Regions from separate parts of the Klebsiella quasivariicola genome, predicted to be linked through region 1. Evidence: predicted binding sites of a transcription regulator. Region 1 holds the regulator's gene; each other region holds the start of a gene.

Region 1 (7,344 bases):
GTCCAAGCTATCTGGACCATTTCTGGGCGCTGGTTAACTGGAAGTTTGTTGCGGCCAACCTGGCGGCATAAACGACAAACCGCAGCAGGGTCTCCCCGGCTGCGGTTCTTTTTTAGCCCTTCCCCATCCAATGATTACTGGCTGGCGAAAGCCTCTTCCGGCTGCGCTCGTCCGCTAAACCAGACCAGCAGCAGCGCCAGACCGGCGATAATCGCCCCCATCACCGGCACAAACGCATAGCCCAGTCCGCCAGAGATCACCGCCCCACCGGCGGCAGCGCCCAGCGCGTTGCCGAGGTTAAACGCGCCGATATTCACCGAAGAAGAGAGTCCCGGCGCTTCATGTGCCACGCGCATGACGCGCATCTGCAGCGGTGGCACTACCGCAAAGGTGGCAGCGCCCCAGACAATCATGCTGATGGCCGCCCCGACCTGAGATTGCGCCAGCAGCGGGATTGCCAGCATGATCGCCATCAGCAGCAGCAGAAATCCTTTCAGGGTGCCGGAGACCGACCGGTCGGCGAATTTACCGCCCAGATAGTTACCCAGCGAAAAGCCGACGCCAATCAGCACCAGCATCGCGGTAATGAACAGCGATGAAGCGTGGGTCAGCGTATTGAGCACTGGCGAAATGTAGGTATACAGCGTAAACATCGCACCCGCGCCCAGGACGGTAGTCAGCAAGGCAGAGAGCACCTGAGGGCGCAACAGGACGGCCAGCTCTTTTTTGACTTCAGGGCGTTCACCCGCACTGCCCTTCGGCAGGGAGAACCACAAGCTGACCATTGCCAGCAGGCCTAACCCCGCGGTGGCGAGGAAAGACATTCTCCAGCCAATGGTTTCGCCAAGCCAGGTGGCCGCCGGTACACCGCCAATGTTGGCGATAGTGAGTCCCATAAACATGGTGGCTACCGCGCTGGCCTGCTTATGTTTCGGTACAACGCTGGCCGCCACCACCGACCCCAGGCCAAAGAACGCGCCGTGGTTGAGGCTGGTAATAATGCGCGACAGCAACAGCGTGGTGTAATCCGGCGCGATGGATGACAACAGGTTGCCGACGGTGAAGATCCCCATCAGAAAAATCAGCGCATTGCGCCGTGCGCGATGTGACAACAGCAGGGTCATCAGCGGTGCGCCGACCATGACGCCGATGGCATACGCACTGATCAGCATTCCCGCCACCGGTATCGAGACGTCCACACCTTTCGCAATCACCGGCAGCAATCCCATCGGGGAGAACTCGGTGGTGCCGATGCCAAAGGCGCCGATCGCCAGCGCGAGTAAAGGAAAGTTGATTTTCATTCAATGACTCCATCAGGCCGTCAGAGAGGACGGCGTAACATCAGAAGTCAAAAGCATGACATCAATCACAAAAAAACAAAAGTGAACGAAATGACAAAAGATTTTTGCAGAATTGATAATAATAGCGGTGGAGAGGGAGGAGGCGCGCTCCTCCCGCAGCGGAAACTTAGTGCAGTATGGCGGTCAGGCTGAAAGCGACAATCACGCCGAGAGCAATAATCGTGGTGATCAGCGAAAACTTTAAATTGGTATCCATCATTTTTCCCTCTAGTTATCCCCACACCAAAAGTGAGCTTGCTCATTTTTGCACAAAAAATCGCAAAAATCTTCCGGGATTTAGGGCGATGCACATTTTTGCTCTTCCACTTTGCCCCAAGATCGGACAAAATCCCACGCTAATTTAAAAGCGTATCGGCCATTGACCCCTTCCTGTCGTTCTGTGTCGTTTTCCCGACGTGATGCAATGTTGAAAATTGTATTCAGGGTGTGTGTAGGCAAACGTTTACGTATCGATGATCAGGCGATCAGGTCAAGGCATGGAGTGAGATGTAATGGCAACTATTAAAGATGTAGCGAAGCGCGCAAACGTTTCCACTACAACTGTATCACATGTAATTAACAAAACCCGTTTCGTTGCCGAAGAGACGCGTAATGCGGTGTGGGCGGCGATCAAAGAGCTGCACTACTCGCCGAGCGCCGTGGCCCGCAGCCTGAAAGTCAATCATACAAAATCGATTGGCCTGCTGGCGACCAGTAGCGAAGCCGCCTATTTCGCTGAAATTATTGAGTCCGTGGAAAAGAGCTGCTTCCAGAAGGGCTATACCCTGATCCTGGGTAACGCTTGGAACGATCCGGAAAAACAGCGCGCCTATCTGTCGATGATGGCGCAAAAGCGCGTCGACGGTCTGCTGGTGATGTGTTCTGAGTATCCGGATTCGGTTCTGAGCATGCTGGAAGAATACCGCCATATTCCGATGGTGGTGATGGACTGGGGCGAAGCGAAAGCTGATTTTACCGATGCGGTGATCGATAACGCCTTCCAGGGCGGTTATATTGCCGGACGCTATCTGATTGAGCGTGGTCATCGCGAAATCGGCGTGATCCCGGGGCCGCTGGAGCGCAATACCGGCGCAGGACGCCTGGCCGGTTTTATGCAGGCAATGAAAGAAGCGCATATCAACGTGCCGGAAAACTGGATTGTGCAGGGCGACTTCGAACCTGAGTCCGGCTACCGGGCAATGCAGCAGATCCTGAACCAGCAGCATCGCCCAACGGCGGTATTCTGCGGTGGCGATATCATGGCGATGGGCGCTATCTGCGCCGCAGACGAAATGGGGCTGCGCGTGCCGCAGGACATTTCGCTGATCGGTTATGATAATGTGCGCAACGCCCGCTATTTCAGCCCGGCGTTGACTACCATTCATCAGCCAAAAGATTCGCTGGGCGAAGCCGCGTTTAACATGCTGTTGGATCGTATCGTCAACAAGCGTGAAGAGTCACAGTCTATCGAAGTTCATCCCCGACTGGTCGAACGCCGCTCGGTGGCGGATGGCCCGTTTGTCGATTATCGCCGCTAAGGCCTCTGCGGGCGCGGATCATTCCGGCGCCCGCAGCCACTCCCGGTTTAGCGTATCGCTGTCTCCCAGATAGTCCAGCATCCAGTTCAGCGCCGGTGAAGCGTCACTCTGCTGCCACGTCAGGCAGCAGGCGGCATCCGGGAACGGATTTTCCAGCGCCAGTGCGGTCCATTCACCGCGATCTATCCATGGACGGGCAAAATGGCTCGGCACCATACCGACGCAAAGTCCAGCCGACAGACAGGTAGCAGACGACTCCCAGTCGGGAACGACCACCCTCTTCTGATTATCCAGTAACCATGTCGTTCGTTTGGGCAGTGAACGTGAGGTATCCTCTCGCACCAGCGACGGCCAGTTGCGCAGAACATCGTCGCTCAGAGGGCCATCCATCTTCGCCAGCGGATGATCGCTTGACACCACGCAGTCCCAGCTCAGCATTCCCATATCGCGGAACGCATAGCGGCCGCCGACCGGGATAGATCGCGTTGCGCCGATCGCCAGCTCTACACGGCCATCGGCCAGGGCATCCCACACGCCGTTGAATACCTCCTGAAAGACGATCAGTTCGACGTCGGGAAAATGGCGATAGAAATCGACGATCATCTGGCGCATGCGCGCCGGTTTCACAATATCGTCCACCGCGATCGACAACTGTCCGCGCCAGCCGTTGGCGATTTGCTGACACTGCTGGCGGGTGATCTGCATTTTTTTGATAACAGAGCGCCCTTCCTGTAAGAACCAGACTCCAGCCGGGGTCAGCGCCACGTCACGATGACGCCGCTCAAACAAGGGAACCGCCAGCCATTCTTCAAGCTGACGCACGGTATAGCTGACCGCGGAAGGGACCCGGTGCAGCTCCTGCGCGGCAGCGCTGAAACTGCCATTACGGGCAACGGCATCAACCACTTCCAGAGAGTATTCAGACCACATATTCTGCCTGCAAATTTTTTGAATGCATGTGACAAATATTAGCGTTTCACAAGCCACAATGCACTGCCTACACTCTGCGCCATCGTACCTGCCGTCAAAAATGAGAACGTTATGTCACAACCTGGGAAAGGATTTTTAGTCTGGCTGGCTGGCCTGAGCGTGCTGGGCTTTCTGGCCACCGATATGTACCTGCCGGCGTTTGCCGCCATGCAGCAGGATCTCAATACCTCCCCCGCCTCAATCAGCGCCAGCCTGAGTCTGTTTCTCGCTGGCTTCGCACTGGGCCAGCTGTTTTGGGGGCCGCTGTCAGATCGCTACGGGCGTAAACCGGTGCTCCTGAGCGGGCTGGCGATTTTCGCTCTCGGCTGTCTGGGAATGCTGTGGGTGCACAATGCCACTCTGATGCTGGCGCTGCGCTTTCTGCAGGCGATCGGCGTCTGTGCCGCGGCGGTTACCTGGCAGGCAATGGTCACCGATTACTATCCCGCACAGCGGACTAACCGTATCTTCGCTACCATTATGCCGCTGGTGGGATTATCGCCAGCGTTGGCCCCGCTGCTGGGCAGCTGGTTGTTGATTCACTTTGAGTGGCAGGCCATCTTCGCCACCTTGTTTGCAATTACCTTGCTGCTGATGCTGCCGGCATTGCGCCTGAAGGCAGCGGCAAAGCCAGTCGCCGTGACACAGCAGAAGATCACCTTCCTCGCACTGCTGCGTTCGCGTGAATACAGCGGCAATGTCCTGATCTACGCCGCCTGTTCCGCCAGCTTCTTCGCCTGGCTCACGGGATCGCCTTTTATCCTGCACGAGATGGGCTACGGCCCAACCGCCATCGGCCTGAGCTACATCCCACAGACCATCGCCTTTCTGGTGGGAGGCTATGGCTGCCGCGCGCTGCTGCAAAAGTGGTCCGGTCAACAGATGCTGCCGTGGCTGCTGGTGGTCTTCGCCGTCAGCGTAGCCGCCACCTGGCTGGTCGGTCTACAGACGCATGCCTCGCTGGTGGCGTTAATGATCCCTTTCTGCCTGATGGCAGTGGTCAACGGCGGGATCTACCCCATCGTGGTTGCTCAGGCGCTGAAGCCTTTCCCGCAGGCGACCGGCCGGGCAGCGGCGCTGCAGAATACCCTGCAGCTTGGCCTGTGCTTCCTGACCAGTCTGCTGGTATCCGCGCTGATCGCCACGCCGCTGCTGACCACCACCAGCGTGATGCTGGTCTCGATTGGCTTAGCCGGGATAGGCTTTCGTCTGCAGCAGACACCTGAGCTGACTCCCCGCTCTTCCCACGCTTAACTTACCTCGCCGGGACCCGGACCAGTCGTTAGCATGCTAAGAAATTTTTATTGAAAGCCAGTACTTAGCGTCCTATACTGGATCCGGGTTCACATAAATAGAAAATAGTTACAGATTAACGGATGCAGGATGCCTTCGTTTCACCATGGAAGGCCTTTCGGCAAGGGTTATCTCCCTTCCTCTGTTTACGTCGGATAGCGACTTCACGGATTATCCGTGAGATTTCTCACAAAGCCAAAAAAGCGTCTACGCTGTTTTAAGGTTCTGATCACTTGGGCGTGATGGAGAAGCTATGAGTTCATCGTGTATAGAAGAAGTAAGTGTACCAAATGATGACTGGTACCGGATTGCAGCTGAATTATTAGGCCGTGCGGGAATTGAAATCAATGGCTCCGCGCCGTCAGACCTGCGGGTTAAAAACCCTCTCTTTTTTAAACGGGTTTTGCAGGAAGGTTCGCTGGGTTTAGGCGAAAGCTATATGGACGGCTGGTGGGACTGCGAGCGTCTGGATATATTCTTCCACAAGGTGTTACGCGCCGGGTTGGAAAAACAGCTCCCTCACCATTTCAAAGATACACTCCGCATAGCAGGCGCTCGTCTGTTTAATTTACAAAGTAAAAAACGCGCCTGGATTGTGGGCAAAGAGCATTACGACCTCGGTAACGATCTGTTTAGTCGGATGCTTGACCCTTACATGCAGTATTCCTGCGGTTACTGGAAAGAGGCGCAAACCCTTGAGGCCGCGCAGCAGGACAAACTGGATCTGATTTGCCGCAAGCTTGAGCTTGAACCGGGTATGCGGGTATTGGATATCGGCTGTGGATGGGGTGGTCTTGCCGAATATATGGCACGACACTTCCAGGTCAGCGTCGTGGGTGTAACTATCTCCGCTGAACAGCAAAAGATGGCTCAGGCCCGTTGCGCCGATCTCGATGTGGAGATTCGTCTCCAGGATTATCGCGATCTGCATGACAGCTTTGATCGCATTGTCTCCGTAGGCATGTTTGAGCACGTGGGGCCGAAAAATTACGCCACCTACTTCGAGGTTGCCGACCGTAATTTGAAACCCAATGGCCGTTTCTTACTGCACACTATCGGTTCCAAAGTCACTGATCATAATGTTGACCCGTGGATCGATAAATATATCTTCCCTAACGGCTGCCTGCCTTCCGTGCGTCACATTGCCGAAGCCAGCGAGAAGCATTTTGTGATGGAAGACTGGCACAACTTCGGCGCCGATTACGACACGACCCTGATGGCCTGGTATGAGCGTTTCCTCGCCAGCTGGCCGGAAATTGCCGATAATTATTCAGAACGTTTCAAACGCATGTTTACCTATTATCTGAACGCCTGCGCCGGCGCCTTCCGCGCCCGCGACATTCAGCTCTGGCAGGTGGTGTTCTCGCGCGGTATTGAACATGGACTGCGCGTCGCCCGTTAAATAACACTCCCCCGCCGATCGGCGGGGGATTTTTTTCAGGCTTCATTGACCTTCGCCGCAATCTCTTTCGCCGCCAGCACGCGCTCTACCGTATCGACAACCGCCTGGGTCTGCGGATCGATCTCAATATTGACGCGATCGCCCAGCTTTTTCGCTCCCAGCGTGGTCCGCTGCAACGTCTCCGGAATAAGATGCACGCAGAAACGAGTAGCCGTGACCTCTCCCACCGTCAGACTAATGCCATCAATACCGATGAATCCTTTATAGAGGATGTATTTCATCAGCGTCGGATCCTGCACTTTAAACCAGATCTGACGATTATTTTCGGAAGTGAGGATTTTCACAATTTCTGCTGTGGTCATGATATGGCCGGACATTAAATGCCCGCCAATTTCGTCGCTGAATTTCGCCGCTCGCTCAACGTTCACTTCATCGCCGATCTTGATATCGCCGAGATTGGTAATACGCAGTGTCTCTTTCATCAAATCGAAGCTGATGCGCGCGCCGTTGATTTCAGTCACCGTCAGGCAGCAGCCATTATTGGCAACAGAGGCGCCGGTTTCCAGCCCCTCCAGCATATGTGCCGGTAACTCCACCACGTGGGTGCGAAAATTGGGTTTATCATCAATGGAGACCACTTTCGCGGTTCCCTGAACAATACCTGTAAACATCTTAGGCTCCTGTTGAAAATCATGACGGTATGATTACCGTTTTCGCTATCAGGAACAATAACAGGAGGGCAAAGCGGTTGCCAGCGCGCTTCGTGCCCCGACTCTTTTTTCACTGGCTTAATGGCTAATCC
Region 2 (7,344 bases), 1.1 Mb from region 1:
CCCAGTTCTCCGGGTGCCAGGAGTTGCTTACGGTGCGGAAGACGCGTTCCGGGTGCGGCATCATGATGGTCGCGCGCCCGCTTTCGCTGGTCACCGCGGTGATACCGTTCGGGGAACCGTTCGGGTTCGCCGGATAGGTTTCGGTCACTTTGCCGAAGTTATCTACGAAGCGCAGCGCCACCAGACCTTTGCTCTCCAGCTGGGCAAGATGCGCGCTGTCGCGCACTTCCACCTGACCTTCGCCGTGGGAGACCGCAATCGGCATCCGCGAGCCAACCATGCCTTCCAGCAGCAGGGACGGGCTTTGCGTCACTTCCACCAGGCTAAAGCGCGCTTCGAAGCGGTCAGACTGGTTACGCACAAAGCGCGGCCACAGGTCGCTGCCCGGGATCAGCTCGCGCAGGTTGGACATCATCTGACAGCCGTTACACACGCCGAGCGCCAGGGTCTGCGGACGATGGAAGAACGTCGCGAACTCATCGCGCACGCGCTCGTTGAACAGAATCGACTTCGCCCAGCCTTCACCCGCGCCCAGCACGTCGCCATAGGAGAAGCCGCCGCAGGCCACCAGGGCATGGAAATCACCCAGACCGGTCCGGCCCGCCAGCAGGTCGCTCATATGCACGTCGATAGCGTCAAAACCAGCACGATGGAAGGCTGCCGCCATTTCAACGTGGGAGTTCACCCCCTGCTCGCGCAGAACGGCTACTTTCGGGCGCGCGCCGGTGGCAATGTACGGTGCGGCAACGTCGTCATTAATATCAAAGGAGAGCTTCACATTGAGGCCCGGGTCGGCGTCATTGGCTTTCGCTTCGTGCTCCTGATCGGCGCAGGCCGGGTTGTCACGCAGACGCTGCATCTGCCAGGTGGTTTCCGCCCACCACATGCGCAGCGTGGTGCGGCTCTCGCTGAACACCGTCTGACCGTTGGCGGTCAGCACGAAGCGATCGCCCTCGACGGCTTTGCCGAGGTAATGCACGCAGTCCGCCAGGCCGTTAGCCGCCAGAATGGCCTCCACCGCCTCACGGTCTGCGGCGCGCACCTGGATCACCGCCCCCAACTCTTCATTGAACAGCGCCGCCAGACGGTCATCCCCCAGGGCGGCGATATCCGCTTCCAGGCCACAGTGGCCGGTAAAGGCCATTTCCGCCAGAGTTACCAGCAGGCCGCCGTCGGAGCGGTCGTGGTAGGCCAGCAGTTTCCGCTGCGCCACCAGGGCCTGCATCGCATCCCAGAAGCCTTTCAGTTGGGCAACATCGCGCACGTCAGCCGGCTTGTCGCCGAGCTGGCGATAGACCTGCGCCAGCGCCGTCGCGCCCAGCGCGTTGTGGCCTTTACCGAGGTCGATCAGCAGCAGGGCGTTATCTTCCGTCGAAAGCTGCGGCGTGACGGTATGACGAACATCTTCGACACGGGCGAAGGCGGAAATCACCAGCGACAGCGGGGAGGTCATCTCACGCTGCTCGCTGCCTTCCTGCCAGCGGGTTTTCATCGACATCGAGTCTTTGCCGACCGGAATGGTCAGGCCCAGCGCCGGACACAGCTCTTCGCCCACCGCTTTCACCGCCTCATACAGGCCAGCGTCTTCACCCGGGTGACCTGCGGCGGCCATCCAGTTAGCCGACAGCTTCACGCGGTTCAGCTCGCCAATCTGCGTAGCGGCGATATTGGTCAACGCTTCGCCGACCGCCAGACGGCCAGAGGCCGCGAAGTCCAGCAGGGCGACCGGGGCGCGCTCGCCCATCGCCATCGCTTCACCGTAGTAGCTGTCGAGGCTGGCGGTGGTCACCGCGCAGTTGGCCACCGGGATCTGCCACGGGCCAACCATCTGGTCGCGGGCGACCATACCGGTCACGGTGCGGTCGCCGATGGTCACGAGGAAGGTTTTCTCGGCCACCGTCGGCAGGTGCAGAACACGGTTTACCGCATCGGCAAGGGTAATTGGTTGGCGATCCAGCGCGCTCCCCTGGGCTTTCAGGGTCTGCACGTCGCGGGTCATTTTCGGCGTTTTGCCGAGCAGGACGTCCAGCGGCAGGTCGATCGGCTGATCGTTAAAGTGGCTGTCGCTCAGGCTCAGATGTTGCTCCGCGGTGGCTTCGCCGATAACGGCATAAGGCGCGCGCTCGCGGCGGCACAGCTCGTCGAACAGCGGCAGCTGTTCCGGGGCGACCGCCAGAACATAACGTTCCTGCGATTCGTTACACCAGATCTCCAGCGGGCTCATGCCAGGCTCATCGCTCAGGATATCGCGCAGCTGGAATTTACCGCCGCGGCCGCCATCGCTCACCAGCTCCGGCATGGCGTTGGAGAGACCGCCGGCGCCAACGTCGTGGATAAAGAGGATCGGGTTGGCGTCGCCCAGCTGCCAGCAGCGGTCGATCACTTCCTGACAGCGACGCTCCATTTCCGGGTTGTCACGCTGTACGGAGGCGAAATCGAGGTCGGCATCAGACTGGCCGGAGGCCATAGAAGACGCCGCGCCGCCGCCGAGGCCGATGTTCATCGCCGGGCCACCCAGCACGATCAGCTTCGCGCCGACGGTGATTTCACCCTTCTGCACATGCTCGCCGCGGATGTTGCCAATACCGCCGGCCAGCATGATCGGTTTGTGGTAGCCGCGCAGCTCTTCGCCATTATGGCTGGTAACTTTCTCTTCATAGGTGCGGAAGTAGCCGTTCAGCGCCGGACGACCAAATTCGTTGTTAAACGCCGCGCCGCCCAGCGGGCCTTCGGTCATGATGTCCAGGGCGGTGACGATGCGATCCGGTTTACCGAAATCCTCTTCCCACGGCTGCTCGAAGCCCGGAATACGCAGGTTGGAAACCGAGAAGCCCACCAGGCCCGCTTTCGGCTTCGCGCCGCGGCCGGTGGCGCCTTCATCGCGAATTTCACCGCCGGAGCCGGTTGCCGCGCCCGGCCATGGAGAGATGGCCGTCGGGTGGTTATGGGTTTCCACCTTCATCAGAATGTGCGCCGGCTCCTGATGGAAGTCGTAGCGTCCGGTCTGGTGGTCGGCGAAGTAACGTCCGACTTCAGACCCTTCCATCACCGCGGCATTGTCTTTATAGGCCGACAGGACGTAATCCGGCGTTTTTTCAAAGGTGTTTTTGATCATTTTGAACAGCGACTTCGGCTGCTGTTCGCCGTCGATGATCCAGTCGGCGTTGAAAATCTTATGGCGGCAATGCTCTGAGTTCGCCTGGGCGAACATATACAGCTCGATATCGTTCGGATTGCGGCCCAGACGGGTAAACGCGTCCTGCAGATAGTCAATTTCGTCGTCTGCCAGCGCCAGCCCCAGACGGAGGTTGGCGTCAATCAGCGCCTGACGCCCTTCGCCAAGCAGGTCAACGCTGGTGACCGGCGTCGGCTGATGGTGGGCAAACAGCTTCTCACCCGCTTCCAGGGCGTCGAAGACGCTCTCCATCATGCGGTCATGCAGCTCCGCGGCCACGGCCGCCCACTGCGCTTCGGTCAGGGTCGAGGCTTCAACGTAATACGCCACGCCGCGCTCCAGGCGCACGACCTGCGACAGACCGCAGTTATGGGCAATATCGGTAGCTTTAGAAGACCAGGGAGAGATGGTACCAGGGCGAGGGGTCACGAGCAGTAATTTACCGGTCGGGGTATGGCTGTTTAAGCTCGGGCCATACTTAAGCAGTCGCGCCAGGCGCTCGCGATCGTCAGCACTCAGCGGGGCGTTCAGATCGGCAAAATGAATATACTCGGCATATATGGCGCTTACCGGAAGGTTGGCCGCCTGAAATCGTGCCAGCAGTTTATTAATACGGAATGCCGACAGTGCAGGTGAACCACGCAAAATTTCCATCATAAGTCTCTCGTCTTCGAAGCTTTCAGGGTGAGCCAGGGGGGGAAACGGGCGTCATTATAGTGAATCCTGCGCCCCGACGAAACCGTTTGCGTAGAAATAAAATGATTCATCAGCTTTATCAATAAATGTGACGTCCATCGCGAATAAGTTGCCAACTGGCGCATTCTTAAGCAGAATGCCGCTCATTCAACGACAACCTTGCGTTTTTTCCGGACATCGCCTGCTGAGGAACCTGAAGCTGCAGAAGATTAACGCTCTGAAAAAATTAAAGATTAATTATCTGCTGATCGGCATTGTCACCCTTTTGCTGGCGGCGGCCCTGTGGCCGTCGATCCCCTGGTCCAGTAAACCCGAAAACCGGGTGGCAGGCATTATCGCTCGCGGCGAGCTACGCATCAGCACCATTAACTCGCCGATGACCTTCACCACCATGAACAATAAAACGTTCGGTCTGGATTATGAACTGGCGAAACAGTTTGCTGACTACCTGGGCGTAACGCTTAAGGTAACCGTCCGGCAGAACATCAGCCAGCTGTTTGACGACCTCGACGATGGTCAGGCCGATATGCTGGCCGCCGGTCTGGTCTATAACCAGGAGCGGGTGAAAAACTACCAGGCCGGGCCTACCTACTACTCCGTTTCGCAACAGCTGGTCTATCGCGTCGGCAATACCCGGCCGCGCACGCTCGCTGCGCTTAGCGCCGAGCAGCTTGCCATTGCCCCGGGCCATGTGGCGATCAACGATCTGCAGGCTTTGCAAGCGGAGAAATACCCGGATCTTGCCTGGCGCGTGGATGAGAAGCGCGGCACCACGGCTCTGATGCAGGCGGTGATTGACGGTAAACTTGATTACACCGTCGCCGATTCGGTGGCCGTCAGCCTGTTTCAGCGCGTCCATCCGGAGCTGGCGGTGGCGCTGGATATCACCGACGAACAGCCGGTCACCTGGTTTAGCGCTCGTGGCGAGGATAATTCGCTGTCGGCGGCGATGCTTGATTTCTTCAATAACATTAATGAAGACGGGACGCTGGCCCGCCTGGAAGAGAAATACCTCGGCCACGGCAACGACTTCGATTATGTCGACACCCGCACCTTCCTGCGCGCGGTGGAAAATATTCTCCCCGAGGTGCAACCGCTGTTTGAAAAGTACGCTCGCGAGATTGACTGGCGCCTGCTGGCCGCGATTGCCTGGCAGGAGTCCCACTGGGATCCACAGGCCACCTCCCCCACCGGGGTGCGCGGCATGATGATGCTGACACGCAATACCGCACAAAGCCTGGGGCTGACAGACCGCACCGATGCGGCGCAGAGTATCGACGGTGGCATGCGCTACCTGCAGGATATGATGGATAAAGTCCCGGATTCGATCCCGAAAGACGAACGCATCTGGTTTGCGCTGGCCGCTTACAATATGGGCTATGCCCATATGCTGGACGCCATGGCGCTCACCCGCAAACAGAAAGGCAACCCTAACAGCTGGGCGGACGTTAAGCTGCGTTTACCGTTGCTGAGCCAGAAGCCTTATTACAGCAAACTTAAATACGGCTATGCCCGCGGCCATGAGGCCTACGCCTACGTGGAAAACATCCGCAAATATCAGATTAGCCTTGTCGGCTATTTGTCAGAGAAGGAGCGCCAGCAGCAGCAAACGCTGGCCCTGGCGGAGGATTATCCGGCCGTGCTCCCGCATGAGCTTGAACAACCGCAGGAAACGACCCTGCCCTTTTTCAAGTTTCGCGCCGATAAACAGCTGGATAATGCCCGGTTAAAGCTCCCCGGCCATCCGTACTAATTCTCTCCTTGCTGCTCCCGGGCCTTCTTCAGCGCCTTCTTCTCTGCCCGTCGCCAGCGGAAAAAGTCGCTCAACATTGAAGCGCAGGACTCAGCCAGCACGCCTTCGCTAATCTCAACCCGATGATTCATTCCCGGGTGGTGCAGAATATCTATCAGCGACCCGGCGGCGCCGGTCTTCGCATCCCTGGCGCCAAAGACCAGGCGGGCGATACGGCTGTGCACCATCGCCCCAGCGCACATGACGCAGGGCTCCAGCGTCACGTACAGCGTGGCGTCGATCAGGCGGTAGTTTTGCAACACCAGGCCGCCCTGGCGGAGGGCCATAATCTCCGCGTGCGCGGTGGGGTCGTGACGGCCTATCGGCCGGTTCCAGCCCTCGCCAATAACCTGGTTGTTATGCACCAGCACCGCGCCCACCGGCACCTCGCCCTCTTCCCAGGCGCGCTTCGCCAGCGTCAGGGCATGACGCATCCAGTATTCATCATTGAGTTCGAGGTCAGACACAGCGGCCACTCCAGCAGAAAAAGCGGGGCGCATTATACATGGGCGCTATCAATTACACACTATTACTCCAGCTGCTGGAGTTCTCCCTGAGGGGTGACACGCCAGCGGTGCTGGCAAAAGCCGAGCAAGGGGTTGTCCTGCTCGCTATCGCTATAGCCGCTGTACAGCCGCAGCGGGGCGCCAATCTTTTTCTCCAGCTGCACCACCTTTTCATGCCCCAGACAGCGCAGGGTTAATACCCAGCCGCCCCAGCGGCGCGCGGTGCGACTGGCAATCAGATTGACCCGCGGCAACCAGAGGGTATCGCGATAGACCTGCTCCACCAGCGACTGCGGCGAGCCGGTGATCAACCACACATCGGCATCGGTGCTGGTCAGGTAGGCCGTGAGCCGCGCATGAACCACCGGAAACGCCGTCACATGATGACGAAACCAGCCGACAAATTCCGCTTCCAGCCGCTTCAGTACCGCCTCGCGACGGCCAAAGGTTGACGCCCACAGCAGGAGGCTCATCGGCCAGCGCGCCGCCCGCCCACACACCGCCAGCCCGGCAAGGATCGCCGGCCCCATCGCCACCACCAGCAACAGGTTCAGCGGCAGTCGGCGCAGCAGATAGCGCAGAAAGCTGCCGAACATATCCTGTTGATGCAAGGTTCCATCCAGATCAAAAAACACCACTCTCCGTTCACTGCGCTGCAAACTGCCTCCTCATCTCAGGACTCGCTTCTCGTTATCTAAGCTTAACAGTCTTGCGCCGCAAAGCGGGAAAACATCCCTGCCGTTGAGGAAGAATGACAGTAGCAGGCTAAGGAAAAATTGTGGCCTGAGAATTTTTAATTCGTGGTATACCCCTTATAATCGAATAAAAATTCTGTCAGTCACGAGCCGGACGGCTCCAGCGGAGCTCCAATGAACTGTTTAACGCGCATTCGTCAGCGCTATCCCACCCTGGCGGCGAGCGACAAAAAGTTGGCCGATTATATTCTGGGTCAACCCGATGAGACCCGGCACCTCAGCTCACAGCAGCTGGCGGCGCAAGCCGGTGTGAGTCAGTCCAGCGTGGTTAAATTTGCCCAGAAGCTGGGATTCAAAGGCTTTCCGGCGCTGAAGCTGGCCCTCAGTGAAGCGCTGGCCAGCAGTCCGGATCCCCAGTCCGTCCCGGTACATAACCATATTCGCGGTGATGATCCGCTGCGTCTGGTGGGCGAAAAACTG
Region 3 (7,344 bases), 1.1 Mb from region 1:
GCCGATCGTCTGGCGCCGGTGCAGGCGCGGGCGGAGGCGAAACGTCATACTGACGACAGCTGGCAGGACGCGTTCCGGCGCGGCATCCTGCTTGCTGATGCCAAAATTACCCCTGACGAGCGCCGCGAGCTGGTGGCACGTCTCGACGCCTTTAGCCCGCAAATTGCCGTACAGGTCCGCCCGCTCTATCAGCTCTGGCGTGACGGGCAGACCCGTCAGCTGCAGCTGGTGGAGGAACGAGCACGCTACGCGAAGCTTCAGCAGTCCAGCGATAGCGAACTGGAAACACTGCGCCAGCAGGAGCAGGCGCTGCGCGAACAGCTGGAGCTGACCACCCGTAAGCTGGAGAACCTGACGGATATCGAACGCCAGCTCTCCAGCCGCAAGCCGGGCGGCAATTTCGGCAGCGAAAAAGTGCCGGAGGTGATCCATGACGATCCGTAAACCGGCGCGTTTACTGCTGGTGGATGACGATCCCGGGCTGCTGAAGCTGCTGGGTATGCGCCTGGTCAGCGAAGGCTATAGCGTGGTCACCGCCGAGAGCGGGCCGGAAGCGTTGCGCGTGCTGGGGCGCGAGAAAGTGGACCTGGTGATTAGCGATCTGCGGATGGATGAAATGGACGGCCTGCAACTGTTCAGTGAGATCCAGAAGGGACAGCCCGGCATGCCGGTGATCATTCTCACCGCCCATGGCTCGATCCCTGACGCGGTGGCAGCCACCCAGCAGGGGGTGTTCAGCTTTTTGACCAAGCCGGTCGATAAAGATGCCTTGTATAAAGCCATTGATGAGGCGCTGGAGCAGCGCTCGCCGGCCACCGACGAAGCCTGGCGCCAGGCGATTGTGACCCGCAGTCCGCTGATGCTGCGCCTGCTTGAGCAGGCCGGAATGGTGGCGCAGTCGGACGTCAGCGTGCTGATTAATGGCCAGAGCGGGACCGGGAAGGAGATCGTCGCCCAGGCGATCCACAACGCCAGCCCGCGTCATGACAAGCCGTTCGTGGCGATCAACTGCGGCGCGCTGCCGGAACAGCTGCTCGAGTCTGAGCTGTTTGGCCATGCGCGGGGCGCCTTTACCGGCGCGGTCAGCAACCGCGAAGGGTTATTTCAGGCCGCCGAGGGCGGGACGCTTTTTCTCGACGAGATCGGCGATATGCCGGTTGCGCTGCAGGTGAAGCTGCTGCGCGTCCTGCAGGAGCGTAAGGTGCGTCCGCTGGGCAGCAATCGCGATATCGAGATCAATGTGCGGATCATCTCCGCCACCCACCGCGACCTGCCGAAGGCGATGGCCCGCGGCGAGTTCCGCGAAGATCTGTTCTATCGCCTCAACGTGGTGAATCTGAAGATCCCGCCGCTTTCCGAGCGTACGGAAGATATTCCGCTACTGGCCAACCATCTGCTACGCCAGTCCGCCGATCGCCATAAGCCGTTTGTCCGGGCGTTTTCCAGTGATGCGATGAAGCGGCTGATGGCCGCTAAATGGCCGGGCAACGTGCGTCAGCTGGTGAACGTAATTGAGCAGTGTGTGGCTCTGACCTCTTCACCAGTAATCGGCGATGCGCTGGTGGAGCAGGCGCTGGAGGGCGAGAATACCGCGCTGCCGACCTTCGTGGAGGCGCGCAATCAGTTTGAGCTGAACTATCTGCGTAAGCTGTTGCAAATTACCAAGGGCAACGTCACCCATGCCGCGCGGATGGCTGGACGCAACCGCACTGAATTCTATAAGCTGCTGTCGCGCCATGAGCTCGACGCCAACGACTTTAAAGAGTAGCTCCGCACTATAGCGCAAGTTATGATACGGTAAGCAACCGGTTACGCGACTAAGACAGGAACACCATGAAAAAGATTGATGCGATTATTAAACCTTTCAAACTGGATGACGTGCGTGAAGCGCTGGCCGAAGTCGGCATCACCGGGATGACGGTAACGGAAGTGAAGGGCTTTGGCCGCCAGAAAGGGCATACCGAACTGTACCGCGGTGCGGAGTATATGGTGGATTTTCTGCCAAAAGTGAAAATTGAAATCGTGGTGACCGACGATATCGTCGATACCTGTGTGGATACCATCATCCGTACGGCGCAGACCGGCAAGATTGGCGACGGCAAGATCTTTGTCTTTGACGTCGCACGGGTCATTCGTATCCGTACTGGTGAAGAAGACGACGCGGCGATTTAACTCTCGCCGCTCGCTGCAGTATTGCCGGGTGGCGCTGCGCTTACCCGGCCTACAAATCCCCGCGTCGTCGGGGCTTACAGGACCTTATGCGGGCCGAAACATTCGTAATGAATGTTGTCTTTATTAACCCCTAATTCTACCAGCTGCTTCGCTGCAAACTGCATAAACGCTACCGGGCCGCAGAGATAGAACTGCATCTGCGGGGCGCGAATATTGTCCGCCACTGCCGCTAAATCCATCAAACCTTCGCTATCAAAACGTCCAGTCTGACGGTCGGCTTCGCTCGGGTTGCGATACCACACGTGCGAGGTAAACGCCGGCAGCGCCGCGCCAAGCGCACTCACTTCATCGGCAAAGGCGTGAACGTCGCCATTTTCCGCCGCATGGAACCAGTTCACCTGACCCTGATGACCGCTCTTCGCCAGCGCATCCAGCATCGCCAGCATCGGCGTTTGCCCGACGCCCCCGGAGAGCAGGGTGACCGGCGTCTGTGGCTCAACGTTAAGGAAGAAGTCACCCGCCGGGGCGGCTAAATAGACCACATCGCCTTCGCTGGCATGGTTATGCAGCCAGCTGGAAACCTGACCGCCGTCCTCACGTTTTACCGCGATGCGGTAGCCTTTGCCGTCCGCTTTGCGGGTCAGGGAGTACTGGCGGATTTCCTGATACTCGAACGCCTCCGGTTTCAGCCAGATGGCCAGGTACTGGCCAGGCTGGTAATCGGCGACCGGCTGGCCATCAACCGGTTCGAGCTCAAAGCTGGTGATAAGCTGGCTGCGCGGGGTTTTCTTCACGATGCGGAACGCGCGGGTCCCTTCCCAGCCGCCGGTTTTACTGGCGTTTTGCTGATAAATTTCTGCTTCGCGGCCGATAAAGACGTTCGCCAGCACGCCGTAAGCTTTTCCCCAGGCATCAAGCACTTCCTGACCCGGGCTGAACATTTCATCGAGGGTCGCCAGCAGATGGCTGCCAACGATGTTGTACTGCTCCGGTTTGATCTGGAAGCTGGTGTGTTTCTGGGCGATTTTTTCCACCGCCGGCAGCAGGGCGGGCAGGTTATCGATATTGCTGGCGTAGGCGGCAATCGCGTTGAACAACGCTTCACGCTGATCGCCGTTGCGCTGGTTGCTCATGTTGAAGATCTCTTTGAGCTCCGGATTATGCGCAAACATGCGATCGTAAAAATGGGCGGTGAGCTTCGGACCGGTCTCTACCAGCAGAGGGATGGTGGCTTTGACCGTGGCGATGGTTTGAGCGTCGAGCATAGCGTGCTTCCTTGTGTGTTATCTTATTGATGCATTTTAAATGCATCTTAAAGAAATAACCCTGCGTTGTAAATGGTTCTTTAACACTTTCCCCCGATGCCGTTACAACATGAAGAATTTGCATCACAATCCTGAAAAGAAATCCGTTGATACTGAGAGAGGCGTTATTGCTCAAAGCCTTGTGTCATGCGGAGCCAAACGTTTGCGTAAAATCCTTTGTCAAGACCTGTTATCACAGAATGATTCGGTTATACTGTGGGCCGTTGTCCAATCGGACCGCCTTTTTAGGCCGAAATTTTATTGTTAGCTGAGTCAGGAGATGCGGATGTTAAAGCGTGAAATGAACATTGCCGATTATGATGCCGAACTGTGGCAGGCTATGGAGCAGGAAAAAGTACGTCAGGAAGAGCACATCGAACTGATCGCCTCCGAAAACTACACCAGTCCGCGTGTGATGCAGGCGCAGGGCTCTCAGCTGACCAACAAATATGCTGAAGGATATCCGGGCAAGCGTTACTACGGCGGCTGCGAATATGTCGACGTGGTTGAGCAACTGGCTATCGACCGTGCGAAAGAGCTGTTCGGCGCAGACTATGCTAACGTCCAGCCGCACTCCGGCTCCCAGGCTAACTTTGCCGTCTACACCGCGCTGCTGCAGCCGGGCGACACCGTGCTCGGTATGAACCTGGCGCAGGGCGGCCACCTGACTCACGGCTCCCCGGTTAACTTCTCCGGCAAACTGTACAACATCATCCCTTACGGTATCGATGAGTCCGGCAAAATTGACTACGACGACATGGCGAAGCAGGCTCAGGAACACAAACCGAAGATGATCATCGGTGGTTTCTCCGCTTACTCCGGTATCGTTGACTGGGCGAAAATGCGTGAAATCGCTGACAGCATCGGCGCTTACCTGTTCGTCGATATGGCGCACGTGGCAGGCCTGATTGCCGCTGGCGTGTACCCGAACCCGGTTCCGCATGCGCACGTCGTGACCACCACCACCCACAAAACCCTGGCGGGTCCGCGCGGCGGGCTGATCCTGGCGAAAGGCGGTAGCGAAGAGCTGTATAAGAAACTGAACTCTGCCGTATTCCCAAGCGCGCAGGGCGGCCCGCTGATGCACGTTATCGCGGCGAAAGCGGTGGCGCTGAAAGAAGCGATGGAGCCAGAGTTTAAAGTTTACCAGCAGCAGGTTGCGAAAAACGCCAAAGCAATGGTGGAAGTGTTCCTGAACCGCGGCTACAAAGTGGTGTCTGGCGGTACTGAGAACCACCTGTTCCTGCTGGATCTGGTTGATAAAAACCTGACCGGTAAAGAAGCTGACGCCGCCCTGGGCCGCGCCAACATCACCGTCAACAAAAACAGCGTGCCGAACGATCCGAAGAGCCCGTTCGTGACCTCCGGTATCCGTATCGGTTCTCCGGCGGTGACTCGCCGCGGCTTTAAAGAAGCGGAAGTCAAAGAGCTGGCTGGCTGGATGTGTGACGTGCTGGACAACATCAATGACGACGCGGTCATTGAGCGCGTGAAAGGCAAAGTGCTGGATATCTGCGCCCGCTTCCCGGTATATGCGTAAGCGTTAGCGTTGACATCAAAAAGGCCGCGTATGCGGCCTTTTTTGTCTCTGTTGATTAGCGGCGGTCGAGGGAGATCGCGCCGGGGCCGGTGATCGCCAGCAGCAGGAAGGCGCCGGCAATACTGACGTTTTTCCAGAAGTTAATCATGTTCGGCAATACCGCGTCGCCGGTCATATCCCAGTAATGATGGCCAATCACCGCCGTGCCCAGGGTGTAGAAGATAAAGATAACCGCCAGCGGGCGGGTGAAAAAGCCAAGCACAATCAGAATCGCGGCTGGCACTTCCATAATAACGGCGATAATCGCCGCCAGCGTCGGCATCGGCGCGCCGGAGGCGGCCATGTACTGCACGGTGCCGCCAAAACCCAGCAGTTTGGGATAGCCAAACAGAATAAACAGAACCACCACGGCGATGCGGGCGATGAGCAGCAACAGAGAGCGGGAAGCGCCAAAATCAAAATAGCGGAGTGTGTTCATAATCAGCTCGTTATGAGAGACGTGTGATTTAAACGTAATACACAAATTTGCGCTCCGCCACGTTCGTTAATGACTAAACCAACGTCTGCAATTGCTCCTCAACGTACAGATAACCTATTCCCATCAGCTGTTGGGCGCGGGTCAGCTGGCCAAAGCCGATTTGGGTGGCGTGCGCTCGCGGCGTATCCCGGTGGTCAAAGGGGTTGAAACCCGTTTGTTTGACGATATTTTCCAGCCACTGCTCACCAAAGGCGCAGCTGCGCCCGTAAAGCCAGATCTGATTAATATTTAATATATTCAGGAAATTATAGAGGCTTAAGCCAATGGCGTTGGCAGCGTTATCAACCCATGCGCGAATTTGCACATCTCCCTCTTTCCAGGCCTCAATGAGCGACGCCGTGGTTAACTGATCGGGGGAGAGCGTTGCTTCAGGCTGCGTTTTGAGCCACATTCGGGCCTGTTTTTTCAGCGCGCTGAGAGAGGCGACGGTTTCGAGGCAGCCGTATCTTCCGCAGTCGCAGGCTCTGCCGTCAGGATTAACAATCGTATGCCCTATCTGCCCGCTGCCGTACAGGCTGCCGCGATAAATATGATCGTTAATCACAAATGACGAGCCGATACCGTAGTCGACGTTGATCACGCAAAAATCCGGCTGTGTACCCTGATGTTGCCACTTCTCCGCCAGCGCCAGCATCACGCAGTCGTTATCCACCCGAACCTGCACGCCAAGCCGCTCCTCAAGCAGATACTTTATTTCGACCGGTGTTTTCCAGCGTGCCTGGGGCATGGTTTGTGAAACGCCGGTTATCGGATCAACCTGTCCATGTACGCCAAGTGCGAGATTGATGCTGTGCTGCGGGTAGCGGCGGTGGATATGCCGCCAGCATTCAACGATGGCCTCAAGCAGGGACGGTGGGGTGGGGGCGTTGACTGGCAAATACTGGTGCTCATCCACTGCCAGCAGGCGGGCGTCAGCAAGCTGATACTCAATGCTGGTCGGGGTGATATTCATGCACAGTGTCCAGGCGCCGTGTTCGGGGATCTGGTAGCTGCCGCTGTTCACGCCCCGTTTGCTCATGTGTTCCGTTGAGTGACTGATTAATCCCTCGCTCAGCAGCTCGGCGAGAATATTGCTCACCGCCGGAATGGAGAGTCCGGTGAGTTGAGAGAGCTGTGATTTACTGAGCTGCTTTTCCCGCCACAGATGGGAAAGAAAAATCGATTTATTGGCCTGCCGGACCCGGGCGTTATTAAAACCAGTACGCTGCATACACTTAACTCCCTTAACTATATTGCGTGAGCTTTGCGCATTTTAACAGCGAACTGGCGCTATAGACTCCTCTCATAGCATATTTTACTTCGTTTTGTTTAGTGGAGGCGTCATGTACGGTTCGGTTAAGGTCTGGCAGGAAACCATTTCATTACCAACGTGGACGACGGGAGCGGAAGATCCGAACCCTATGTTTCTGGAAAAACGTGTTTATCAAGGATCTTCCGGCAGCGTCTATCCCTACGGCGTGATTGATACCCTGACCGGCGAACGTGAAATGCGCGATTATCACGCCGTGTGGATGGAGAATGATTTCCTTCGGGTCATGCTGCTACCGGAGCTGGGCGGCCGAATTCATCGAGCATATGACAAAGTCAAACAACGTGATTTCGTCTATTACAATGAAGTGGTTAAGCCAGCCCTGGTAGGGCTTCTCGGTCCCTGGATCTCCGGCGGAATCGAATTTAACTGGCCGCAACATCACCGGCCGACGACCTTTATGCCGGTCGATTTTTCTGTTCAGCAGGGAAAGAACGGCGCCCAGACCGTATGGATGGGGGAAGCGGAGCCCATGCGCGGT
Region 4 (7,344 bases), 900 kb from region 1:
CTGAACGCCAGTTCCCGGTGGGGGAGATTTTTGCTCTGGCACGCAATGAAAGCGCGGGCGAACATCTGCGGTTTGGTGGCAAGTCGGTGATCGTCAGGGACGCCGCCGAATTTGACTGGACCCAGGCCCAGCTGGCCTTTTTCGCTGCCGGCGTCGAAGCCAGTGCAGCGTATATCGAAGACGCTACCAATGCTGGTTGTCTGGTCATCGATCTCAGCGGCCTGTTTGCGCTGGAGCCGGACGTACCGCTGGTGGTGCCGGATGTGAACCCGTTCGTATTAGGCGATTATCGCAACCGCAACCTGATTGCGGTGCCCAACAGCCTGACCAGCCAGCTGCTGACGGCACTCAAGCCGCTTATCGATCAGGGCGGGCTGTCGCGCATCAGCGTCACCAACCTGCTCTCCGCCTCGGGACAGGGGAAAAAAGCGGTGGATGCGCTGGCAGGGCAGAGCGCCAAGCTGCTGAACGGCATCCCTATCGATGAAGATGATTTCTTCGGCCGCCAGCTGGCGTTCAATATGCTGCCGTTGCTGCCGGATCGTGAAGGTAGCGTGCGCGAAGAGCGGCGTATCGTCGATGAAGCGCGCAAAGTTCTCCAGGATGACGGGCTGATGATCTCCGCCAGCGTCGTTCAGTCGCCGGTCTTCTACGGCCATGCGCAGATGGTGAGCTTCGAAGCGATGCGTCCACTGGCGGCGGAAGAGGCGCGCGACGCCTTTACCCGCGGCGAGGATATCGAGCTTTCTGAAGAGGGGGAATTCCCGACCCAGGTTGGCGATGCCTCCGGCAATGCCCGCCTCTCCATCGGCTGCGTGCATAACGATTACGGTATGCCGGAGCAGGTCCAGTTCTGGTCGGTGGCGGATAACGTCCGCTTCGGCGGCGCGCTGATGGCGGTGAAGATCGCCGAGAAGCTGATCGAGGAGTACCTGTACTGATGTCTGAGATGGAGCAACAGCCGGTCTGTAAAATCGCGCTGGGCATCGAGTACGACGGCAGCAAATATTACGGCTGGCAGCGGCAAAACGAAGTGCGCAGCGTGCAGGAGAAGCTGGAAAAGGCGCTCTCGCAGGTGGCGAACGAACCGATTACCGTTTTTTGCGCTGGCCGCACCGACGCCGGTGTTCATGGCACCGGCCAGGTGGTGCATTTCGAAACCCGGGCGCAGCGGAAAGATGCCGCCTGGACGCTGGGGGTAAATGCGAATTTACCTGGTGACATCGCGGTGCGTTGGGTCAAACATGTGCCGGCGGATTTTCACGCCCGGTTCAGCGCCACGGCGCGCCGCTATCGTTACGTCATCTATAATCATCGCCTGCGTCCGGCGGTGTTGAGCCAGGGCGTGACGCATTTTCACCAGCCGCTTGATGCCGCGCGTATGCAGCGCGCCGCGCAGTGTCTGCTGGGAGAGAATGATTTCACCTCGTTTCGCGCGGTGCAGTGTCAGTCGCGCACCCCGTGGCGCAACGTGATGCATATTAACGTTAACCGCTACGGCGCGTATGTGGTGGTGGATATCAAAGCGAATGCCTTTGTACATCATATGGTCAGGAATATCGTAGGCAGCCTGATGGAAGTCGGGGCCGGAAACCAGCCGGAGAGCTGGATGGCAGAGCTGCTGGCAGCAAAAGACAGGACGCTCGCTGCGGCGACGGCAAAAGCGGAAGGGTTGTATCTGGTGTCGGTGGATTACCCGGCCCACTATGATTTACCGGTGCTGCCAATGGGCCCGCTGTTTCTGGCGGACTAATAGGGTCATTAAGGGTAAAGACGAATATGGACTTGATTCACTTTTTAATTGATTTCATCCTGCATATTGATGTGCACCTTGCCGAGCTGGTAGCCCAGTACGGCGTCTGGGTTTATGCCATTCTGTTTTTGATTCTGTTCTGCGAAACCGGGCTGGTGGTCACGCCGTTCCTGCCGGGGGATTCACTGCTGTTTGTGGCGGGGGCGCTCTCGGCTTTGCCGACGAACGATCTTAATGTTCACCTGATGGTATTGCTGATGGTCATCGCGGCCATCGTCGGCGATGCGGTCAACTACACCATTGGCCGACTGTTCGGCGAGAAGCTGTTCAGTAATCCGAACTCGAAGATTTTCCGTCGTAGCTATCTGGATAAAACCCATAGCTTCTATGAACGTCACGGCGGAAAAACCATTATCCTGGCGCGCTTTGTGCCGATAGTCCGAACCTTCGCACCGTTTGTGGCGGGAATGGGACATATGTCCTATCGTCATTTTGCGGCCTATAACGTGGTTGGGGCGCTGCTGTGGGTGCTGCTGTTTAGCTACGCTGGCTATCTCTTTGGCGACCTGCCGGTGGTGCAGGAGAACCTGAAGCTGCTGATAGTGGCGATCATCGTTCTCTCGGTTCTGCCGGGCGTGATTGAGATTATTCGCCATAAGCGGGCGGCGGCAAAGCAGGCTAAGTAGCCCGGCCTGCGCTGCGCGCAGCCGCGCATGACGGTCACGCGCAGCGGTTTGACCACTTTTTTATCCCATGTTCCGGGATGATATGATTTAATGTGCAACATTCATGGTCTGTAAGAGGCAAAAATGGCATTATGCGCCCCTTACGACAAAACTGGCATCGACCAGGTTCAGGCAGAAAGGTTATCAATGAGCTGGATTGAACGAATTAAAAGCAACATCACTCCCACCCGTAAGGCGAGCATTCCTGAGGGTGTATGGACCAAGTGCGACAGCTGCGGTCAGGTACTCTACCGCGCCGAGCTGGAGCGCAACCTGGAGGTTTGTCCTAAGTGCGATCACCATATGCGCATGTCGGCGCGTAATCGCCTGCATAGCCTGTTGGATGAAGGTTCTCTGGTAGAACTGGGTAGCGAACTTGAGCCAAAAGATGTGCTGAAGTTCCGCGATTCAAAAAAATACAAAGACCGCCTGGCGTCCGCGCAGAAAGAGACGGGCGAGAAAGACGCGCTGGTGGTGATGAAAGGCACGCTGTACGCGATGCCGGTGGTTGCCGCTGCCTTTGAGTTCTCCTTTATGGGTGGCTCGATGGGGTCCGTCGTCGGCGCACGCTTTGTGCGCGCGGTGGAGCAGGCGCTGGAAGACAATTGCCCGCTGATCTGCTTCTCCGCCTCCGGTGGCGCCCGTATGCAGGAAGCGCTGATGTCGCTGATGCAGATGGCGAAAACCTCCGCCGCGCTGGCGAAAATGCAGGAGCGCGGATTACCGTACATCTCCGTGCTGACCGACCCAACGATGGGCGGCGTATCGGCGAGCTTTGCGATGCTGGGCGACCTGAACATTGCCGAGCCGAAAGCGCTGATCGGCTTTGCCGGTCCTCGCGTCATTGAGCAGACCGTACGCGAGAAGCTGCCGCCGGGATTCCAGCGCAGCGAGTTCCTGATTGAAAAAGGGGCGATCGATATGATCGTTCGCCGCCCGGAAATGCGTCTCAAGCTGGCCAGCATTCTGGCAAAGCTGATGAACCTGCCGGCGCCGGTTGCCGTTTCGGAAGCGCCGCATGAAGGCGTGGTGGTGCCGCCGGCACCGGATCAGGAACCCGAGGCCTGATAAAGCAGAGGGCAGGGCCTGGCGGCGCTGCCCTTTTTTATTCATACGCGTTAACCGTCAATTCTTGCGGGCATCATGGAAAAAGATCCTATTCCTCAGGCCACGTCGCCCCTGGCTACGTGGCTTTCTTATCTGGAACATCTGCACAGTAAAACCATCGACCTGGGGCTGGCGCGCGTCAGCGAGGTCGCACGGCAGATGGATATCGTTAAACCGGCGCCGTTTGTCTTTACCGTCGCGGGCACCAACGGCAAAGGCACCACCTGCCGCACGCTGGAAACCGTCCTGATGGCGGCCGGCTATAAAGTGGGGGTCTACAGCTCCCCGCACCTGGTGCGCTACACCGAACGCGTGCGCGTTCAGGGGGCTGAACTGCCGGAGGCGGCGCATACGGCTTCGTTTGCTGAAATTGAAGCGGCGCGGGGCGATATCTCGTTGACCTATTTTGAGTACGGCACGCTCTCGGCGCTATGGCTGTTTAAGCAGGCGCAGCTCGATGTGGTGATCCTGGAGGTGGGCCTCGGCGGCCGTCTCGACGCCACCAACATCGTAGATGCCGACGTCGCGGTGGTCACCAGCATTGCGCTCGATCATACCGACTGGCTGGGGCCAGATCGCGAAAGTATTGGCCGGGAAAAAGCGGGTATCTTCCGCGCCGGTAAACCGGCGATAGTGGGTGAGCCGGATATGCCGCACACCATTGCTGACGTGGCGAGCGAGAAGGGCGCGCTGCTTCAGCGCCGCGGCGTCGACTGGCGCTATGAGGTGGAGGGTGAGACATGGTCCTTCCGCGACGCGGCCGGGGCGTTAAGCCACCTGCCGTTGCCTCAGGTGCCGTTGCCGAATGCGGCGACGGCCGTGGCGGCGCTGCGCGCCAGCGGGATTGCCGTGGATGACGCCATCCTGCGCGCGGGGATCCGCGACGCGATGTTGCCGGGGCGTTTTCAGATAATTAGCAACGCCCCGCGGGTGATCCTTGATGTGGCGCATAACCCGCACGCGGCGGCTTATCTCGCCGGCCGTCTCAAAACGTTAGCGAAAACGGGACGCGTGCTGGCGGTTATTGGTATGCTGCACGATAAGGACATTGCCGGTACGCTGGCCAATCTGGCGCCGGAAGTCGACGTCTGGTACTGCGCGCCGCTGGATGGGCCGCGCGGGGCGACGGCGGAACAGCTGGTGGAACATTTGCGTGGCGGCACAGTCTATAGCAGCGTGGCGCAGGCGTGGCAGGCGGCCATGGCTGACGCTAAAGTGGAAGATACCGTGCTGGTGTGTGGTTCATTTCATACCGTAGCGCAGGTAATGGAAGAGATAGACGCGGGGAGAATCGGTGGCGAGTAAGTTTCAGAACCGTTTAGTCGGGACAATCGTGCTGGTGGCGCTGGGGGTGATTATCCTGCCAGGGCTGCTGGACGGGCAGAAAAAGCATTACCAGGATGAGTTTGCCGCGATCCCGCTGGTGCCGAAACCGGGCGATCGCGATGAACCGGATATGCTGCCAGCGGCGACCCAGGCCCTGCCTTCGCAGCCGCCGGAAGGGGCGGCGGAAGAGGTGCGGGCTGGCGATGCCGCCGCGCCATCGTTAGATCCGTCGCGTATTCCGGTGAACAGCAACAGCTTCGATGATGTTCAGGAACCGGTAGTTGCCGCGAAACCGCAGCCTAAGCCGCAGCCAAAACCACAGCCGCAGCAGCAGGTCGCGACGCCAACGCCGCCGCCGGCTAAGCCACAGCAGCAACAGTCCCCGCAGCAGCAGGCGGCCCTGCCGGCGCCGACCGGGAAAGCCTATGTGGTTCAGCTGGGTGCGCTGAAGAACGCCGATAAGGTGAATGAGATTGTCGGTAAACTGCGTGCCTCGGGTTTCAAAGTCTATACATCGCCTTCGACGCCGGTACAGGGTAAAATTACCCGCATCCTCGTCGGCCCGGATGCATCAAAAGATAAGCTGAAAGGCCAGCTGGGCGATCTGCAACAGATCTCCGGGCTTAGCGGGGTGGTGATGGGCTTTACCCCGAACTGATGGTTTTTTCCGCCATGCGGAGAGAACCTTGCGGGGCGAAATCCCCCGCAAACCCTGTCTCAGCCGCCCTGAAGAGGCGAAAGGCAGTCTGGCGTTGAATGTTTTTTCAGCGCCATTTTTATTTCTGTAGGGCAAGGAAATCCCTACGCAAACGTTTTCTTTTTCTGTTAGAATGCGCCCCGAACTGGACGACAGGGCGTAAATCGTGGGACGTATATGGTCTGGATTGATTACGCCATTATGGCGGTGCTGGGTCTTTCTTGCCTGGTCAGCCTGATCCGCGGCTTCGTTCGCGAAGCTTTATCGTTAGTCACGTGGGGTTGCGCATTTTATGTCGCCAGCCACTACTACGCTGACCTGTCTGTCTGGTTTACGGGCTTTGAGGATGAACGGGTTCGAAATGGGATTGCTATTGCGGCGCTGTTTATCGTGACGCTCATCGTTGGCGCTATCGTGAACTATGTGATAGGCCAGCTGGTGGAGAAGACCGGTTTGTCAGGAACCGACAGGGTATTGGGGATCTGCTTCGGCGCGCTACGTGGGGTGCTGATCATCGCCGCTATCTTGTTCTTCCTTGATACCTTTACCGGGATGGCGAAGAGCGATGACTGGCATCAGTCGCAGTTTATTCCCTATTTTACCCCCGTCATCAGATGGTTTTTTGAATACCTGCAAAGCTCGTCAAGTTTCTTGCCTAAAGTATAGACTTTGGGTCGTTGCTGAACGAGGAAAAGACGTATGTGCGGTATTGTCGGTATCGCCGGTGTTATGCCGGTTAACCAGTCGATTTATGATGCGCTAACGGTGCTCCAGCACCGTGGACAGGATGCCGCTGGCATCATCACCATTGATGCCAACAACTGCTTCCGGTTGCGTAAGGCTAACGGGCTGGTAAGCGACGTATTCGAAGCCCGCCATATGCAGCGTATGCAGGGCAATATGGGGATTGGCCACGTGCGTTACCCCACGGCGGGCAGCTCCAGCGCCTCCGAGGCGCAGCCGTTTTACGTAAACTCGCCGTATGGCATCACCTTGGCGCATAATGGCAATCTGACCAACGCGCACGAGCTGCGTAAAAAGCTGTTTGAAGAAAAACGCCGCCATATCAATACCACCTCTGATTCCGAAATCCTCCTCAATATTTTCGCCAGTGAGCTGGATAACTTCCGTCACTACCCGCTGGAAGCGGACAACATCTTCGCTGCGATTGCGGCGACCAACCGCCTGATCCGCGGCGCGTACGCGTGCGTGGCGATGATCATCGGTCATGGCATGGTGGCCTTCCGCGACCCCAACGGCATTCGTCCGCTGGTGCTGGGTAAACGCGACGTTGGCGATGGCCGCACCGAGTATATGGTGGCCTCGGAAAGCGTGGCGCTCGATACCCTCGGTTTTGAATTCCTGCGCGATGTCGCGCCGGGCGAAGCGGTCTATATTACCGAGAAAGGCCAGCTGTTTACCCGTCAGTGTGCCGATAATCCGGTCAGCAACCCGTGCCTGTTCGAGTACGTCTATTTTGCCCGTCCAGACTCGTTTATCGACAAAATTTCCGTCTACAGCGCCCGCGTCAATATGGGGACCAAGCTGGGCGAGAAGATTGCCCGCGAGTGGGAAGATCTGGATATTGACGTCGTTATTCCGATCCCGGAGACCTCCTGCGACATCGCTCTGGAAATCGCCCGCATTCTCGACAAGCCTTATCGTCAGGGCTTCGTGAAGAACCGCTACGTCGGCCGGACGTTTATCATGCCGGGCCAGCAGCTGCGTCGTAAATC

The links. The regulator PurR, encoded in region 1, represses purine synthesis genes. The targets are predictions, from matches to a motif close to CANGCAAACGTTTGCNTG.
Region 2: the regulator PurR is predicted to act here: its motif matches at 3,908-3,925, upstream of purL (phosphoribosylformylglycinamidine synthase).
Region 3: the regulator PurR is predicted to act here: its motif matches at 3,629-3,646, upstream of glyA (serine hydroxymethyltransferase).
Region 4: the regulator PurR is predicted to act here: its motif matches at 5,714-5,731, upstream of cvpA (colicin V production protein).

What each region holds. Positions count from the first base shown of each region.
Region 1 covers NZ_CP022823.1:2,504,076-2,511,419, reverse strand. The annotation lists gene sodB (superoxide dismutase [Fe]) at 1-71, shown strand, start outside; gene B8P98_RS12520 (MFS transporter) at 135-1,301, opposite strand; gene cydH (cytochrome bd-I oxidase subunit CydH) at 1,468-1,560, opposite strand; gene purR (HTH-type transcriptional repressor PurR) at 1,853-2,878, shown strand; gene punR (DNA-binding transcriptional activator PunR) at 2,897-3,808, opposite strand; gene punC (purine nucleoside transporter PunC) at 3,920-5,101, shown strand; gene cfa (cyclopropane fatty acyl phospholipid synthase) at 5,394-6,542, shown strand; gene B8P98_RS12490 (riboflavin synthase subunit alpha) at 6,578-7,213, opposite strand.
Region 2 covers NZ_CP022823.1:1,363,819-1,371,162, reverse strand. The annotation lists gene purL (phosphoribosylformylglycinamidine synthase) at 1-3,832, opposite strand, end outside; gene mltF (membrane-bound lytic murein transglycosylase MltF) at 4,008-5,624, shown strand; gene tadA (tRNA adenosine(34) deaminase TadA) at 5,621-6,130, opposite strand; gene yfhb (phosphatidylglycerophosphatase C) at 6,193-6,804, opposite strand; gene B8P98_RS06975 (MurR/RpiR family transcriptional regulator) at 7,039-7,344, shown strand, end outside.
Region 3 covers NZ_CP022823.1:1,373,506-1,380,849, forward strand. The annotation lists gene qseG (two-component system QseEF-associated lipoprotein QseG) at 1-444, shown strand, start outside; gene glrR (two-component system response regulator GlrR) at 431-1,768, shown strand; gene glnB (nitrogen regulatory protein P-II) at 1,834-2,172, shown strand; gene hmpA (NO-inducible flavohemoprotein) at 2,247-3,437, opposite strand; gene glyA (serine hydroxymethyltransferase) at 3,763-5,016, shown strand; gene B8P98_RS07045 (DoxX family protein) at 5,072-5,494, opposite strand; gene B8P98_RS07050 (ROK family transcriptional regulator) at 5,568-6,764, opposite strand; gene B8P98_RS07055 (DUF5107 domain-containing protein) at 6,877-7,344, shown strand, end outside.
Region 4 covers NZ_CP022823.1:1,601,901-1,609,244, forward strand. The annotation lists gene B8P98_RS08205 (aspartate-semialdehyde dehydrogenase) at 1-941, shown strand, start outside; gene truA (tRNA pseudouridine(38-40) synthase TruA) at 941-1,753, shown strand; gene B8P98_RS08215 (DedA family protein) at 1,780-2,439, shown strand; gene accD (acetyl-CoA carboxylase, carboxyltransferase subunit beta) at 2,626-3,546, shown strand; gene folC (bifunctional tetrahydrofolate synthase/dihydrofolate synthase) at 3,622-4,890, shown strand; gene dedD (cell division protein DedD) at 4,880-5,569, shown strand; gene cvpA (colicin V production protein) at 5,786-6,274, shown strand; gene purF (amidophosphoribosyltransferase) at 6,308-7,344, shown strand, end outside.